Regions from separate parts of the Pseudofrankia inefficax genome, predicted to be linked through region 1. Evidence: riboswitches for the same ligand, from Rfam matches in the RefSeq annotation. Region 1 holds a riboswitch; each other region holds the start of a gene.
What was found. A riboswitch is a leader RNA that binds a small molecule or an ion and turns the genes downstream of it on or off. The one in region 1 is predicted to bind cyclic di-AMP.

Region 2: it holds a riboswitch for cyclic di-AMP, as region 1 does, so the genes downstream of both, FRAEUI1C_RS33300 (peptidoglycan-binding protein) here and FRAEUI1C_RS01030 (transglycosylase family protein) in region 1, are expected to answer to the same signal.
Region 3: it holds a riboswitch for cyclic di-AMP, as region 1 does, so the genes downstream of both, FRAEUI1C_RS14625 (C40 family peptidase) here and FRAEUI1C_RS01030 (transglycosylase family protein) in region 1, are expected to answer to the same signal.
Region 4: it holds a riboswitch for cyclic di-AMP, as region 1 does, so the genes downstream of both, FRAEUI1C_RS33925 (C40 family peptidase) here and FRAEUI1C_RS01030 (transglycosylase family protein) in region 1, are expected to answer to the same signal.

The regions. Positions count from the first base shown of each region.
Region 1 is NC_014666.1:270,890-274,591, forward strand. It holds gene FRAEUI1C_RS01025 (transglycosylase family protein) at 1-533, opposite strand, end outside; cyclic di-AMP (ydaO/yuaA leader) riboswitch at 535-708, opposite strand; gene FRAEUI1C_RS01030 (transglycosylase family protein) at 1,282-1,923, opposite strand; cyclic di-AMP (ydaO/yuaA leader) riboswitch at 2,134-2,317, opposite strand.
Region 2 is NC_014666.1:8,197,287-8,200,988, reverse strand. It holds gene FRAEUI1C_RS33305 (DEAD/DEAH box helicase) at 1-1,554, shown strand, start outside; gene FRAEUI1C_RS33300 (peptidoglycan-binding protein) at 1,755-2,435, opposite strand; cyclic di-AMP (ydaO/yuaA leader) riboswitch at 2,514-2,685, opposite strand; gene FRAEUI1C_RS33295 (substrate-binding domain-containing protein) at 3,443-3,702, shown strand, end outside.
Region 3 is NC_014666.1:3,547,422-3,551,123, reverse strand. It holds gene FRAEUI1C_RS14625 (C40 family peptidase) at 319-1,365, opposite strand; cyclic di-AMP (ydaO/yuaA leader) riboswitch at 1,384-1,560, opposite strand; gene FRAEUI1C_RS14620 (class F sortase) at 1,997-2,860, opposite strand; gene FRAEUI1C_RS14610 (hypothetical protein) at 3,674-3,702, shown strand, end outside.
Region 4 is NC_014666.1:8,357,790-8,361,491, reverse strand. It holds gene FRAEUI1C_RS33930 (PHB depolymerase family esterase) at 1-582, shown strand, start outside; gene FRAEUI1C_RS33925 (C40 family peptidase) at 1,246-2,238, opposite strand; cyclic di-AMP (ydaO/yuaA leader) riboswitch at 2,318-2,492, opposite strand; gene FRAEUI1C_RS42105 (hypothetical protein) at 3,024-3,702, opposite strand, start outside.

The sequences.
Region 1 (3,702 bases):
AAGCCCGAGGACTGGACCTCCGCCTTGGCCTTGTCGAGTGTCATGGCCGGCTCGGCCGGCTGCAGCGCCTGCTGCAGTGAGCCGCCGGAGGCCGACGACGAGACCCCGATCGGGCCGTTGCTGGACAGGCCGAGCTTGCGCGAGCAGGCGGGCCATGGCGACCAGCCGCGCGAGTTGTAGAGGCGGTAGGCCGCCTCGTCCTGCACGGCGGGGGCTGCCTGGTCCGGCCGGCCCGAGTAGCCGAGGCCCTGCCAGGTCCGTACGTCGAACTGGTACGCGCCGTAGAAGCCGTTGCCGGTGTTGATCGAGTAGTTGCCGCCGGACTCGCACTGGCGCAGGCGGGCGAAGTCGTCCGGGGTCGCGGCTCCGGCGGGCATCGCGGTGACCGCGAGGCCGCTGCCGACGAGCGCGGTGACCGCGCCGGTGGTGCGCAGCACCCGGACGGTCGTGGACGGGCCCTGCGGCTGGGCGCGGTGACGGCCCCCGGTTCTGCGCTCGGCGGGCCGGAGTTGGCCCGTCTGCTCAGACGGCATGTCCGATCCTTCCCTGCGCCTGCGGGGTGAGCTGTCGGGTTCGGGCTGGGACTGCCCGGCCGGCGCGCCGTGCTCTCGCGAGCCCGGATTGCCGGCTACACCCCAAGGACTCGGCTGTTGCCGGGTCCGAAAGTGGGTCCCCCGCTCCTGCCGAACGGATCAGCGCCCTTGGATCAGGGACGGTGTACATGCGGGTGGGGCAGGATTCGGCGTCCGCCCGCACGACTCGCCCAGGAGAGACGAGTAGTTCCGGACTGTAGCGAGTGGGGCGTCAGGGCCGCAAACCGGGCTCCTCTTGACATCGAGGGCCGAGCGGGTCATCTGCCGCACGGGTTGGTCGGGTCGCAGGTGCTTGGGCCAGGCCCGGCTGGGGGCCGACTAGGCCAGGTCCGCTTGGGCGAGGGTCCGCGGACCGGGGCCGCCTCTGAAGACGGGCGGCCCCGGTCCGCGGCTGGCACGGCGGTGCCGGCCGGAGCGGGAACAGGGCTGTGGCCGTCCCACGTCCGGCTGGCCGCCGACTGGGTGGGGATGGGCCGGTTACCGGCCAAGCGAAGAGCCCACGACCGTTTGGGGGGTTCGGTCGGCGAGGGGCTCCGCGTTACCGGGCGTCCCGACCGGTGGCACCGGCGCCGTGCCGGTCCGAGCGGGACCTCGTTCGGCGGGCCCGCGGGCGCGGCTCACGGCCGGTGATCCGGGTCAGCCGGTCGGGGTCCGTCGGTCGGGGTGAGGCGGGCGTGGGGGTGCCGGGCTAGGCGAAGGTCGCGGCCCAGGTCTGCGGGCCGACGACGCCGTCGACGACCAGGCCCTTCGCGGCTTGCAACTGACGGGCCGCGGCGGCCGACACCGGGCCATAGCTGCCGTCGACGGCGAGCGGGTAGCCGATCGCGGTCATCCGCTCCTGCCAGTGGGCGACGTCGGCGCGGTACTGCCCGACCAGGGCCGTCGTGAACGGCAGCTGTGCCGTCGTGTTGACCGCCGGCGCCGCCAGGGAGGTTCTGTTGGCCGACCGGGAAGCCTGGGGCACGGCGGACGCGCTGGCCCCCGGCGCGAGCTGGTCGGCGCCCATGCCGCGGCCGCAGAGCGGCCATTGGCCGAATCCAGAACGCTGCGCCAACCGCAGTGCGGCCTCGTCCTGAACCGCCTGTGGCGCGTCACTCGGCAGTCCTGAATATCCCAGGCTCGCCCAGGTCCCCTGCGAGAACTGGTATGCGCCGTAATAACCGTTGCCGGTATTGGCGGAATAGTTTCCGCCGGACTCGCACTGGCGCAGCTGCGCCCACGTTGAAGAAGCACTGGCAGGAGTCGCCACGGCGATTGCGCCGCCTACCGCCGCCACGATTACGGGCACTGCGGCGATGCCCTGTCGTATCCGGCGGGTTGGGTGGGTCAATGCCCGTCGGGGTTCCTTCCGGACCGGCGTGGCCGAGCGGTGCGGCCGGTCCGGGGTGTCGGCGATCCGAGCGGTCGCCGGCCGGTGGTGCCTGGTGCTGGTGTCTCGCACGCTTGCGTTGCCGGCGTGTGCGCGGCAGGCCGTCGGCGGGGCACAGTGCCCGCCGGACATGGGATGTCGGCCAGGGTTACGTGCTTCGGACATGGGTGGTAGCCCTTTCCCCACGCCTGCGAGGTGAGCTGTCGGGTTCGGGCTGGGAAGAGAATTGCCCGGCCGAATGACGTGTCCTTTTGTGTCCTCGAAAGCGCATGGAACGCGCCCGCGACGACCGCGGAAGTCAGTCGGCTTCACCCCTAGGACGCCCTGGTGGGTTAGGCCCAGGCGCGGCACTCATGTGGCCGCGCGGGCGGATGCCCGATTCTTCCAGGATCTCTGGGTACGGCGTCCGGAGTCGGTTCCCCCGTTCCTGCCACTGGGTTCAAAACACATCGGGGCGGGGGCAGGATTCGGCGTGCCGCCCGATGGGTGCCTGACCTGTCGTCTGGCACGGCGAAGACCATAACCACATTCCTCGGCGTGGCGACAAGCATTGAATAGGGTGCGTGAAAAAGGACACACCCGCGTGTCGGTGCTTGAGGTCGATCCCGGCCGGTGTTAACGCGCGCGTACGCGCGCTCATCTGTTTCTATCGGGGTCGCCAACCGGTGTGTCGGCGCCCGGAGTCGACTATCGGAGAGCTGCCGAATTCGTCCCGCAACGGCCCGGATGAAGCGGGAACGTGGCGCACACGCACGACTGTGTGGTCCGCCCGTCGCGCCGGAAAACAAACCTACGATTCTGCCGCCCGAGACGTCCGTTCGACGCGCCGACACCCGGATTGCGATCCTGGGCACATCTGTTCCGGCCATCCCGGTATGTACACCAGGTAGTTGTGTGATTGCGGATTGCTCGCAATACGTTCGGCGTGTCGATCTTCGGCGGGCGAGCCCGTGGCTCGTTCGTGGTCCGCCGACGGGGCGCTCAGTGGTCCAGCCGGGACGCGAGTGATCCGGACCCCGCACAGTGGGTCCCGGCCGGGTGTGAGTGATCCCCCCCCGGCGCAGTGGGTCCGGGCCAGGCCCCAGCGATCCGGGCGGGGGGTGGTGGTCCAAAGCGAAGGCGGTGATCCGGGCCGGCACGGCGATCCGGCCCTGGCATGGTGATCTAGGACGGGTGCGTGATCCGGACGGGCGCGGGGTGATCTGGGGCGGACGCGGAGCCTAGGGCGGGCGCGATGGTCCGTGTCCGGTGCGGGGGATCTGTCGAGCCGGGGTGCGGGACGGGCGTCGGCGGCGAAAGTGTCCTTGAGCACACATCGGGGCCGCTATTCGAAGGTGGCCCCGCCGGAGCGAACCTTGCGGCTTGGACGGCGTCTCTAGCCGAACCGGCGTGAGCGCGCCGATTGGGCCAGGCCTGTCGGGCCCTGCTGTGGATCTTCCTGTCGGGCCCACCGTCATCTTGGTGTAAGTGATCGCCGTTTGAGCCCTGGGATGGTCGGAGAAAACGCCTGATCACGACCACGCGAGGGCCAAAGTAGCGATCTCTGGCCGGCCACCGGGCCGGCGGGACGCCGGTACCCCCGTTGATCATCGCGTCACGTCCGGTTTCCCTGCGCAGCTGGCGATCGCTGGCGGTCAGTCGCGGCTGCCGGGTCATGATCGCGATCTAGGTGGCGAAATCGGCGTCCGTGCGCGACTTGTGTCTTTTCTCTCCGCTCGGCTGGCGATCATGGTCGGGACC
Region 2 (3,702 bases), 890 kb from region 1:
CCGATCCGCACGGTCATGTTCACGTCGCTGTCGAAGTACGACGGGACCAGGAACCGCATCCTCACCGCCAGGGAGTTCCACCAGATCGCCGGGCGGGCCGGTCGGGCCGGGTACGACACCGCCGGTTACGTCGTCGTGCAGGCGCCCGAGCACGTCATCGAGAACGAGAAGGCGCTGGCGAAGGCCGGCGACGACCCGAAGAAGCGGCGCAAGGTCGTCCGCCGGAAGCCGCCCGAGGGCCAGGTCGGCTGGGGGCAGCCGACCTACGACCGGCTCATCGCCGCCGAGCCCGAGCCGCTGACCTCGCATTTCGTCGTCACCCACTCGATGCTGCTGAACGTCATCTCCCGGCCGGGCGACGCGTTCACCGCGATGCGTCATCTGCTCACCGACAACGACGAGGACCTGGCCGCGCGGCGCAGGCACATCCGCCGGGCCATCGCGATCTACCGTGCACTGCTCGCAGCCGGCGTCGTGGAGAAGCTCGAGCAGCCGGACGCCACCGGGCGCACGATCCGGCTCACCGGTGACCTGCAGTTCGACTTCGCGCTGAACCAGCCGCTGTCACCGTTCGCGCTCGGCGCGCTCGACCTGCTCGACCGGGAGGCGCCGGACTATCCGCTCGACGTTCTGTCCGTCATCGAGTCGATCCTGGACAACCCTCGGCAGGTGCTGTCGGCGCAGCAGTTCAAGGCGCGCGGCGAGGCGGTCGCGGCGATGAAGGCCGAAGGCCTGGACTACGACGACCGGATGGAGGCGCTGCAGGAGGTCACCCATCCGAAGCCGCTCGACGAGCTGCTGACCGCCGCACTGGAGATCTACCGGCACGGCGCGCCCTGGGTCGACGACTACGAGCTGGCGCCGAAGTCGGTGGTCCGGGACATGTACGAGCGGGCGATGACGTTCGCCGAGTACATCAGCTTCTACGGCCTGGCCCGCTCGGAAGGGCTTCTGCTGCGCTATCTGGCCGACGCCTATAAGGCGCTGCGCCAGACCGTGCCCGACACGGCCCGGACCGAGGAACTGTCCGATCTGATCGAATGGCTCGGCGAGCTGGTTCGTCAGGTCGACTCCAGCCTGCTCGACGAGTGGGAGCGCCTGCGTAACCCAAGCGCGGCCAACCTGGCCGAGGCCGCCGCGATCGAGCATGGCGACCGGCTCAGCGACAAGCCGCCGGCCGTTACCAGGAACGTCCGGGCTTTCCGGGTGCTCGTGCGGAACGCGCTGTTCCGGCGGGTCGAGCTCGCGGCGCTGCGCCGGTGGGACGAGCTCGGGGACCTCGACGGCGGGGCTGGTTGGAACGGCGACGCCTGGGAGGACGCCCTCGCGCCGTACTTCGACGAGCATGACGAGATCGGGACCGGCGCGGACGCCCGCGGCCCGAAGATGCTCATCGTCGACACGGCGACCCAGCCCGGTACCTGGCTGCTCCGCCAGATCTTCGACGATCCGGCCGGTGACCACGACTGGGGTATCAGCGCCGAGGTCGACCTCGCCGAGTCCGACGAGATCGGCGCCGCCGCTCTCACCGTCACCGCCGTCGACCAGCTCTGACGCCCGACCAGCTCTGACCGCCCGGAAATGGCGAACCGCCCCGGCCCTGACAGGAGGGAGGCCGGAGCGGTTCTGCTCCCATGCGTCGCGGGGACGGCGCGTGGGAGTGCCTGGGTGCCGGCGGGCTGGCCGGGTCGCTCGCCCGCCGGCTGGGGGACCGGCAGCCGTCGCGCGGCTGCCGGAGGTGGGCCTGGCCCGGACTAGCCGAACAGGGCCTGGTGGGTCTGCGGCCCGACGACCCCGTCGGCGGGAAGGCCGTGGCTGCCCTGGTAGGCGCGCACGACGCCGTCGGTCTGCGGGCCGAAGTAGCCGTCGACCGCGATCGTGTACCCAAGGCCCGACAGCTTCGTCTGCAGCTGGCGGACCGCGTCCAGGTAGGAGCTGTGGTTCGCCGCCTGCGACAGGTACCAGGCGTTCGCCGGCACGGCCGGGGCCGCCTTGGCCAGGGACACCGGAGCGGCCGAGACGGTACCGCTGCTCACCGCGTTCGCGGCGGCGTAGCCACGCGACAGGTACGCGCGGTACGCGCCGTTCGAGTAGGTGCTCCAGGCGCCCGGGCCGGAGCCCTTGCAGACCTGGGTCGCGGCCCAGGCGTTGGTCGCCGGGTCATAGAGGTTGCGGCTGCCTACCCAGCTGCTGTGGGCCCACATGTTGATCTGCCAGAGCCCGCGCGAGTCCTCGATGCCGGTGGCGTGGGCGTAGGTGTTGCCACTTGACTCGGCCAGCGCGATCGCGACCCAGGTCGAGAGGGGGACACCGCGGCAGCTGTCGAGACCGGCGCTGTGCGCGTAGGCGGCGATCTGCGCGTCGGAGATGACGCTGCTGGCGGCGCTGGCAGGAGCGACGCCGGTGAAGATTGCGGCGCCCGCGGTGGCGCTCATGACACCAGCGGCGACAATCGACGAACGGCGGCGGCGGGCATTACTCTTCTTGCGGTGACGGCCCTGGAGCATTCTGGAGGAATCTTTCCCGCACGCCTGTGAGGTTAGCTGTCGGGTTCGGGCCGGGAAGCCCGGCCAGCCTTTCTTCCGAGGACGCTCGGGAAATGGCTGGCTTAACCCCAAGGGCGCGCGCTGCGCGCGGGCCCGGAGGAACATGGTTCCCCCACTTCTGCCCTGGCGATCTCTAGGAGGGGGCACCGGACCGGGGGCAGAACTCGGCGTCCGAAACGGTGCTTTGTTGCGACCGGGGAAACCGTAACTAACTACTCGACGTAGCCACAAGCCGCTGACCAGGGCGGCTGTCCGGCAGATCTGTCACTCTCCGTGCAATGCACTGAGGTCAGGTGTCTGCTAAAGGTGATCTGTGACGAGGGTCACGGTGTTCTGCGCGAAAATGTGGGAACACGGGTTGGTTGTTCCGCGAAAGACTGTCGCGCAATGGCTCCGAGAGGCCGCCTTGGGGATATTCGGATGTCCGCTGCGCGGCAGACCCGCTGCGATACGTGAACCCCGCGCTCGTTACGCTCGGATGTCTCAACCGTCGCCGGGGGCCGTTTGCGTCCCGTGGTGGGCGTGGTGGCCGCCACTTTGCGTCGTCATCGCCGTGGTGCGCGCTGGGCCGCCCGCTCGGCAGCGCTCTTTGTCGCGAATTCCGGCGCGTCGGCCGGCGCCGCCGATAAACGGCGATTGATTTCTTGGACGCCGCGGCGACGCGGTGGGCCGCTCGGTGGTGCCGCCCGGCCTCGGCTGGCTCGGTCGAGGCCGGGTCGGATGCGCTGCGGCTTCGCTGGGACGCGAACCGTTAACAGCGAATGAACTGTCCGTGATGCGACAGTCGCGAAGGTAGTTGGCGAAGGTACCTTTTGGGCCAATCGTTCGACTTTCGCGTCGGAGCCGACGCGGGAGGTGCTCGATCGCGCGGGTGGGAGCGTCGTCAGGTGCTCGGCATGATCAGGAACCACCTGGACACGTTCATCTCCGGGTTGGGGCTGCTGGCGACCCTGGCCGGCTGGCTGGTCGACCGGTTCCTCGGTGACCGCCGGGTCGTGACCTACCGGGTGCACCTCAACAGCAAGATCGGTGTGACTCCCCGGTCGGTCGCGAGCAACTTCGACTTCGAGATCCGCCACCGCGGTCAGCCCGTGCCCGACGGCAGCCTCGTCCTGTTGAGGCTGAAGAACGCGGGTCGGCTCGACGTCAGCCGGGA
Region 3 (3,702 bases), 3.3 Mb from region 1:
CTACGGGCAGAAGGAGACGCGAAAATGTCCTGCCCGCGTCGGTGCGCGGGCGCATCGGCACGGGCGGGCAAGGACGGCGCGTCTCTCGCCTCGGCATGACGCTAGCCGATGACCACTGGGGTGAATGCCGCCAGGCCGCCGCGGACCACGCAGCCGGGTTTCAAACTGGCCCTGTGGAGCCGTTTGTCGCCACCTGGGGCAGGGTGCGCGCGACAATGCGGTCGGAGCCGGTCGAGACTCGCGGCCAGGAGCGGTCCTGCGCGGAGGACGACGGGCCTGGCCGCCTGGCGCGGGCCCGGGCGGGCGATGCCCGCCTGGTTACATGATCCGCCCGACGTGGTAGGTCGAGCTGTAGATCGGGCGCAGCGACACGACGCCGCCGGTCTCCGGGGCGGCCCACATGTAGCCGTTCCCCGCGTAGATGCCGACGTGGTAGATGCTGCCGGGGGTGCCGAAGAAGATCAGGTCGCCGGGCTGCTTGGCCGACTGGGCGACGTGCACCGAGGCCTCGTACTGGGCCTCGGCGGTGCGCGGCAGGCTGCGGCCGAGCTGGCGGAAGACGTACTGGACCAGGCCGGAGCAGTCGAACGAGTACGGGCCGGTGGCGCCGTAGACGTACGGCTTGCCCTTCTGCAGGGAGGCCAGGTAGACGGCCTTCTCCCCGATCGTGCTGCCCGGGATGACGCTGGGGATCGCGTTGTTCAGGTAGCTGCTCGCGGCCCGGCCGGACGAGATCGTGATCGTCGTGGCGCCGGCGACCGAGGGGCGCAGCGTGCTGCCGCCGTCGAACACCGCCGTGATCGTGGTGGTGGACAGCAGCCGGGCGGAGATGCTCGCGGTGCCGTTGCCGTCGGTGGTCAGCGCGGCGGTGGTCTGCCACTTCGGCCCGTCGACCACGACGATCTGGACCTGCTCGTTCGCCAGCGGCGCGCCGCTCATCGCCTCGGTGGCCTTGACCGTGAGGACGACCGGCGAGTTCGGCGCGACCGTGGTCTTGTCCGCGGACAGCGTCAGGTTGGTGAAGGCCGGGTCAGAGTTGGCGAGAGCGCCGGCGAGGCCGCTGGAGCCGTGGCTGGTCGGGATGACGGTGTCGCCACCACCCAGCGCGGCCGCCAGCGCGTTCGACGCGAAGGGCGTGCTCTGGCTCTGGGAACTCGGGTCGATCGTGGTCGGCTGCTCGGGAGCCGACGGGACCGTCGCGGCGAAGGCGGCGGTGGAGACGGCGAGCGTTCCGGTCGTGAAGGCGGCGATGGTGCCTGCCCGACGAGATCCTGGACCGGACCGCCGACGGGCCTCCTCAGGAGCGCCCCCCGTGCGATGCCGGCCGCGGACCAGCTCGTCCCAGTCATCCGGGAGCCAGGCCATGCCACGACGGGACAACGCTCGTCCTTCCCTGACGCCTGCGAGGTCAGCTGTCGGGTTCGGGCTGGGTTCACGTAGCCCGGTCGCCTCGGGACGGCGACTTCACCCCAAGGGCTCGGCCGGTCAACCGGCCTTGCCCGGCGGAACCATGGGTCCCCCGCTCCTGCCCCGGCATGTCGGAGGGAGCGTCAGACCGGGGGCAGGACTCGGCGTTTCAGCCCGACGCATTGGTGCCTTAGGTGAAGAATGTTGCATTGACGACCTTAGTGGATGTCCACGGGGGTACTCCAACCACCGTAAACACAACAGTCGGACACTTTCCGGGGGTTACCTGCAGGTGTCTGACTAGTTCCCCTGACGTTCCCCGCAGCGCTGTAGCCGGTCCCGGGCCGCACCGCCAGCGGGCGCCCGGAAGCCGCCGACACCGTCCGCTTGGCTTCCCGTTGTGTTCCAGAAGAGTTGACTCACAGCGCCCTAGGACGATGGGCACAAGGTTGTGAGGACTTTAGTCCCGATCATTTTTAGGGCCCAAAGTCCCAACAACGAAACCGGCGGCAAGCTACTCGGCCGTAGATGCTCCGGACCCGGATTGCGACGCCCGTCACATGCCCCGAACGGCGCGCGGTTCGCGCGGTTATTGGCTCGGCGTCACCGTGAGCCGCGGCGTCGGAGGCGCGCCGGACACGACGGCCGCGGCAGGCGGCGCCGCGCGCGGGGTGGAGGGCGACGGCGTGGCGGGCGACAGGGCGACCGGTGGCACGGCGACCGGCGGTGCCGCTGGCGACCCGGCCGCCGGGGCGCCCGTGCGCACGGCGGCGGTCGCGGCCGCCGGCCGGGGGGCGGCCACGGCGGCGGACGGTGCCGCGGCGGCGGGCGCCGGCGCCACCGAGGCCGGCACGCTGATGGCGTGGCCGTAGACCACCAGGTTGTCGACGTAGTGGTGGGTGTGCTCGTCGAAGGCGCCGTCGCAGGTGATGACCCGGATCTCGGGCCGGGTGACCGGTCCGTAGACCTCCTGCGTCGGGAACGTCGCCTTCGAGACCTCCTGCAGGCGGTCCACGACGAAGGTGACGCTCGCCCCGGACGCGCCGACCACGACCAACTGGTCGCCGGGCAGCACCGAGCCGAGCCGGTAGAAGACCGCCGGCCCCGTCTTCGAGTCGTAGTGGCCGACGAGGACCGCCGGGCCGACCGCCCCCGGGGCGACGCCCGGCTTGTACCAGCCGACATCGCCCCACTGGGTCGGCACGTCGATCGCGCCCTGCGGGTCCAGGCCCAGGCCGATGACCGGTGCGTCCAGCGCGATCGCCGGGATCCTCAGCCGGACCGGGTCGGTCACCACCGGCGGCGGGGGCAGCGCGCTGGGGGTGGCCGACGGCGGACCGGACGGGCTCGTCGGCACGGGTGCCGGCGGCGGCAGAGCCCGGCCGGATGGCGCCTCGGCAGACCGGATCATCGGCGCCGCGAGCTGGAATCCACTGGCCACCACGAGCGCCACACCGACCAGCGCCAGCGGCCACGACAGGCGCGACAGGCCACCCAGTCGCCCGCCCAGCCGGCCACCGATCCACCCGCCCAGCCGGCCACCAATCCACCCACCCAGCCGGCCACCAATCCACCCACCCAGCCGCCCGCGCCCACCGGCTCCCGCCACGTGTCGGCCCTCGGTCCCGGCCTTCCGGCTGGCGCGCCACGCCGCGGCCGTCCCGCGCAAGCCGGCGGCGGCGGTCGCGAGGCCTGACAGGCCGGCCCTCGCGGCCACGGCGAGCGATCGCCTGGCGGCCGCGGGCCGGACCGGCGCGGGTCCGCGGGCGGCGGGCCTGGCCCGCGGCGGCTGCCGCCGGGCCCGGTCCGTTCCCGCCGGCCCGCGACGCTCACCGCGCGCCGGATCGCGTCGCCTCGGTTCCAGGCCCACGAAAACCGCTCCCTCCCCCTGCCCCCGACGCCCGGATGCTACGGCCGCCGACGCCGTTTCCCGGCCTGTCGCCGCCGTATCCGGGCGCGGTTTGGACGGGCCGGGAAAAACGGTCACCGAGCCCACGGGCGGCGTACCGGGCCAACTCCGTGGTCCTGGTTTCCGGAAATACGGAGAAGGAGTCCGGAAAACGGCCGCCGCCGAAGCACAGAGAACGGGCGGACATCCCGCCGGCACGGGCATTTGCCACCAGCAGCGGCTGACCGGGGCGTGTGCCCGCCCGCGCCGTCACCGCAGGTCCGAGGCCGTCGCGGGCTGCGCTGGATTCCGCCGTCGAGTGGCTATGTTGTCGCTCGCAGCAATCACGCAGTCACTAACTCTGGGAGAGGGGACCTGATGAAGGGACTGGGACGGAGTGCCGCCCT
Region 4 (3,702 bases), 730 kb from region 1:
GCTGTCGTCGTGATCGCTGTGCTCTGGACCGTCGCCCACGGCAACGGATCGGCGAAGACGAAGGAGAAGGCGCTCCCGGACCAGTACGCGTCCAAGGGGCGCCTGGTGCTGATCCACGCCAAGGAGAAGTCGAAGAGCAAGGTCCCACTGGTCCTCGTGCTGTCGGATGACAACACCAAGACCAAGATTTTCGAGACGGACAGCGGTGCCTCGACCCTGGCGGACCGCAAGCACTTCGCGCTCGTCTATCCGGAGCCGGTCGCGAGCCAGTGGCAGGTCGACCCCAACGGCGCCGACGCCCAGTACCTGAAGGACGTCGTCACCTACATGTCCAAGGACTGGACATCGGTCGACGGGAGCCGCGTCTACATCTGGGGCCTCGGCGAGGGAGCCCGGTTGGCTCTCGCCCTCGCCTGTGCCAACCCGTCCCAGTTCGCGGCGATCGGCGTCGTTGGCCAGTTCGACCCCGACCCGGGCCCGAACTGCGACACCGAGGTCCCGACCGACCGGGAACGCGTCGCCACCCTGGACAAGAACGCGGCGGCCCGGCTGTGGACCTTCTCCTCCAACAAGAAGACCTGAAACCGAGCTAGCGCCGCCCTCAAGGCGACGGGACGGCAGGTCTGGGGTCGGCTGGCGCCGCCCTCGCCGGGTGGGGGGAAGACCCGGCAAGAGCGGCGCCGCCTGGCCGGCCCGGATCCGGGGGGGACCGGTCGGGCCGCCGCCGGGCCGAGGGGGATCGGCCGGCGGTTCGTCCGGAGGCGTCAGTTCGAGGGCGGGAGGGGGAAGCCCTAGGCGGCGCCGACGGACGAGCGTGGGGGCGCGACCAGGGGCCGCGCCGGTTGGAGGTGTGCGGGAACCGGCCACGATGGCACCGGCGAGCCGGTGGTCACGCGGCCAGCACGGAGGATCGCGGCGTCGCCGAGGTCGGACGGGGCGCCAGGACAGGGCCCATGACCGATCCGGCCCGCGACAGCGGGAGATCCGTCAGGGAGCGCTTCGCGCGGAGTCAGGCCGCGTCGCGCTGGTCCGAGGGTGAGTTCGCCGGGACGGGCTCGGTGAAGGACCGCCAGCCGCCCGCCGGGGCGGCCGCGCGGATTTCCGCTTGGCCGGCCACCACGACGGGTGTTTCGTCAGCCGGTTCGCCAAGCCCGATCGGCCGTCGCCGATCGGGCCGGGCTACCTCGCCGGTTTCCGCGCCGCCGGTCCGAGGGACCGGCCGGCCGCCCGGAGGCGGCCAGGTCCTTACAGGACGCGCCCGACGTAGTAGGTCGTGCTGTAGATGGACTCGAGCTTGACCACGTCGCCGCTGTGCGGCGCGGCCCACATCTGCCCGTCGCCGGCGTAGATGCCGACGTGGTAGATGCTGCCCGGCGAGCCGAAGAAGATCAGGTCACCGACCTGCTTGTGCGCCGAGTCGACGTGGAGGGTCGCCTCGTACTGGGCTTCCGCCGTCCGGGGCAGGTTGCGGCCCAGCTGCTTGTAGACGTACTGGACGAGGCTGGAGCAGTCGAACGAGTCCGGTCCGTTGGCCCCGTAGACGTAGGGCTTGCCGGCCTGCAGCGAGGCCAGGTAGACGGCCTTCGAACCGAGGTCGCCGTTCGTCGGGGCGTTGATCGTGATGCCCCGGGAGGCCGACACGGCCGGCTTGGCCAGGACGTTCAGCGTGCCCACGTTGTCCGAGACCGCGGACTGCAGCGCGTCGGTGCCGTCGAATACCGCGGTGATCTGGGTGGTGGTGAGCACCCGCGCGGTGTACGACGTGTATCCGCTGCCGTTCGTCGTCAGGTGCAGGAAGGTGGCGAACCCGGTCGGCAGCTTCACCTGGACCTTGACCAGCTGGTTGGCCAGCGGCTGGTTGGTGTCCTTGTTGGTCAGCTGGAAGCCGACCTCGACCGCCTGGTCGGCGTAGACGTTCACATTCGGGTTCGTGATGTGCAGGTCGACGTCGGCCTTCGAGGCGAGCGCCGGGGCGGCCAGGTCGGACGCCGTGCCGCTGTCCGCGGACGCGAGGGTCGAGGCGAGGCTCACCGGGTGGACCATGGTGCTGCCGCTGCTCCCCCCGGCGCCGAGGGCGCTCGCGAGGTTCAGACCGGTCGTGGTGGTGCCGTCACCGGTGAAGGCGTCGTTTGTGTGGTCCGCGGCTGGGGAACAGCCGGCAAGAGCGATACCGGATACGGCGATGGCGCCGGTCGTGGCCGCGGCGACCGCGGTCCGGCCTTTCGCCTTGGCGACCACGGAAAGGCCGCGGTGACGGCCCCGGCTGGTACTGAGCCGGGCGTCGGTATCCCAAACGGAGGGCGCAGACAAGTCTCGCTGGTCCTTCCCGTACGCCTACGAGGTGAGCTGTCGGGTTCGGGCTGGGCTGCCCGGCCCCCGCGCGACTGGCGCGCGAGGGGCTTCACCCCAAGGCCAGCGCTTTCGCGCCGGCCGGTCTTGCACGGGTGGTTCCCCCGCTCCTGCCCGTGGTGACGACTCGGAGGGGACACCGGGACCGCGGGCAGGATTCGGCGTTCGGTCCGGTGGTTGGGCTGACGTCGTGGAGAAGACTAGTCCACGTGGATGATGACGGTAAACGCAGGTACCGCCGAAACGTCTGGTCTTTCACGAAACGTCGGTTCACAGACGGTGTGTCGCTCTGTCACGGCCCCGGTCGCGGACGGCTATCGGTGGTGCCGTCTGTCTGGGGTGGCGGGGGTTGCGACCGCCCCGGTCGGTACTACCGGTAATCTTGACACTACGCGAAGATGTCATGATCGCCCCGGAAGACCACGGAGCGAACACTTTCCGTGGCGGGCCCCGGGGGTGTGGTAACGGGCACACCCCCTATGCCGAGTGGGCCTATCGGGCTAGACGCGCATCACCCTAAATGTGGTTGCCGTACAAGGTAATAGGACTCAAAGGTAAGGACCAAGGTCCCAAATCGCTACGGGGAGCCGGGCTCGGTCGCCCGTGGCAACCGAGCCGGTGACCGAGAGTCGACTGCCCGAGTGCGGGCCCCGTCGCGGCCGCTTCCCCTGCCGTTAGGGCAGTTCGCCCGGCTGCTGGCGCGGGGCGCGCCGAGTGATGAAGCCGGCCCGGTCGAGCACCTGCAGCTCGATCGCCAGCTCCAGCACCTCGCGCGGGACGGTCCGGTGCATCGCCTGCATCGCCTCGACCGCGGCCCTGGCTCGCTCGGCGAGCTCGTCGAGCGCGTGCTGGCGCTGGCGCATCCGGGCGCGTTCCTCCTGAATGGTGCGCACCGTCTCCTCTTGCCAGCGCCGGGTGAGCACCAGGTGCTCGCTCGCGTCGGCGGCCTGCCGCTTGGCCTCCTCCAGCCGGTCCAGCAGCTGGTCGAGCTGTTCGAGGCGGCCGGCGAGCTCCAGCATGTCGCCGCGGCCGATCCCGGGGAACCGCTGGTCCTCCCATCCGCCTGGCGGGGTCTGCTGGTCCAGCTGGTCCTGCGGCCCCGTGGAGGACTGCAGCACCGCCGGGATGTACGGGCCAGGCGGGGAGGGCGGCTCGGTCCCAGGGGGCGGCGTCGCCGGGGCTGAAGCGAGCGGCTGTGGTCTGGTCGGAACCAGGGCGCCGAAGTAGTCCGCGAAGGACGGCGGCGTCGGGTCGGCGGCCGCCGGTGGGCCGCCGGTGTCGTACCCGGCGGGGGCTGCCGTGCCTTCGGGCTCCAAGCCGTCCGGCCCCGCGTACGCGGCCCTGGAACCGAGG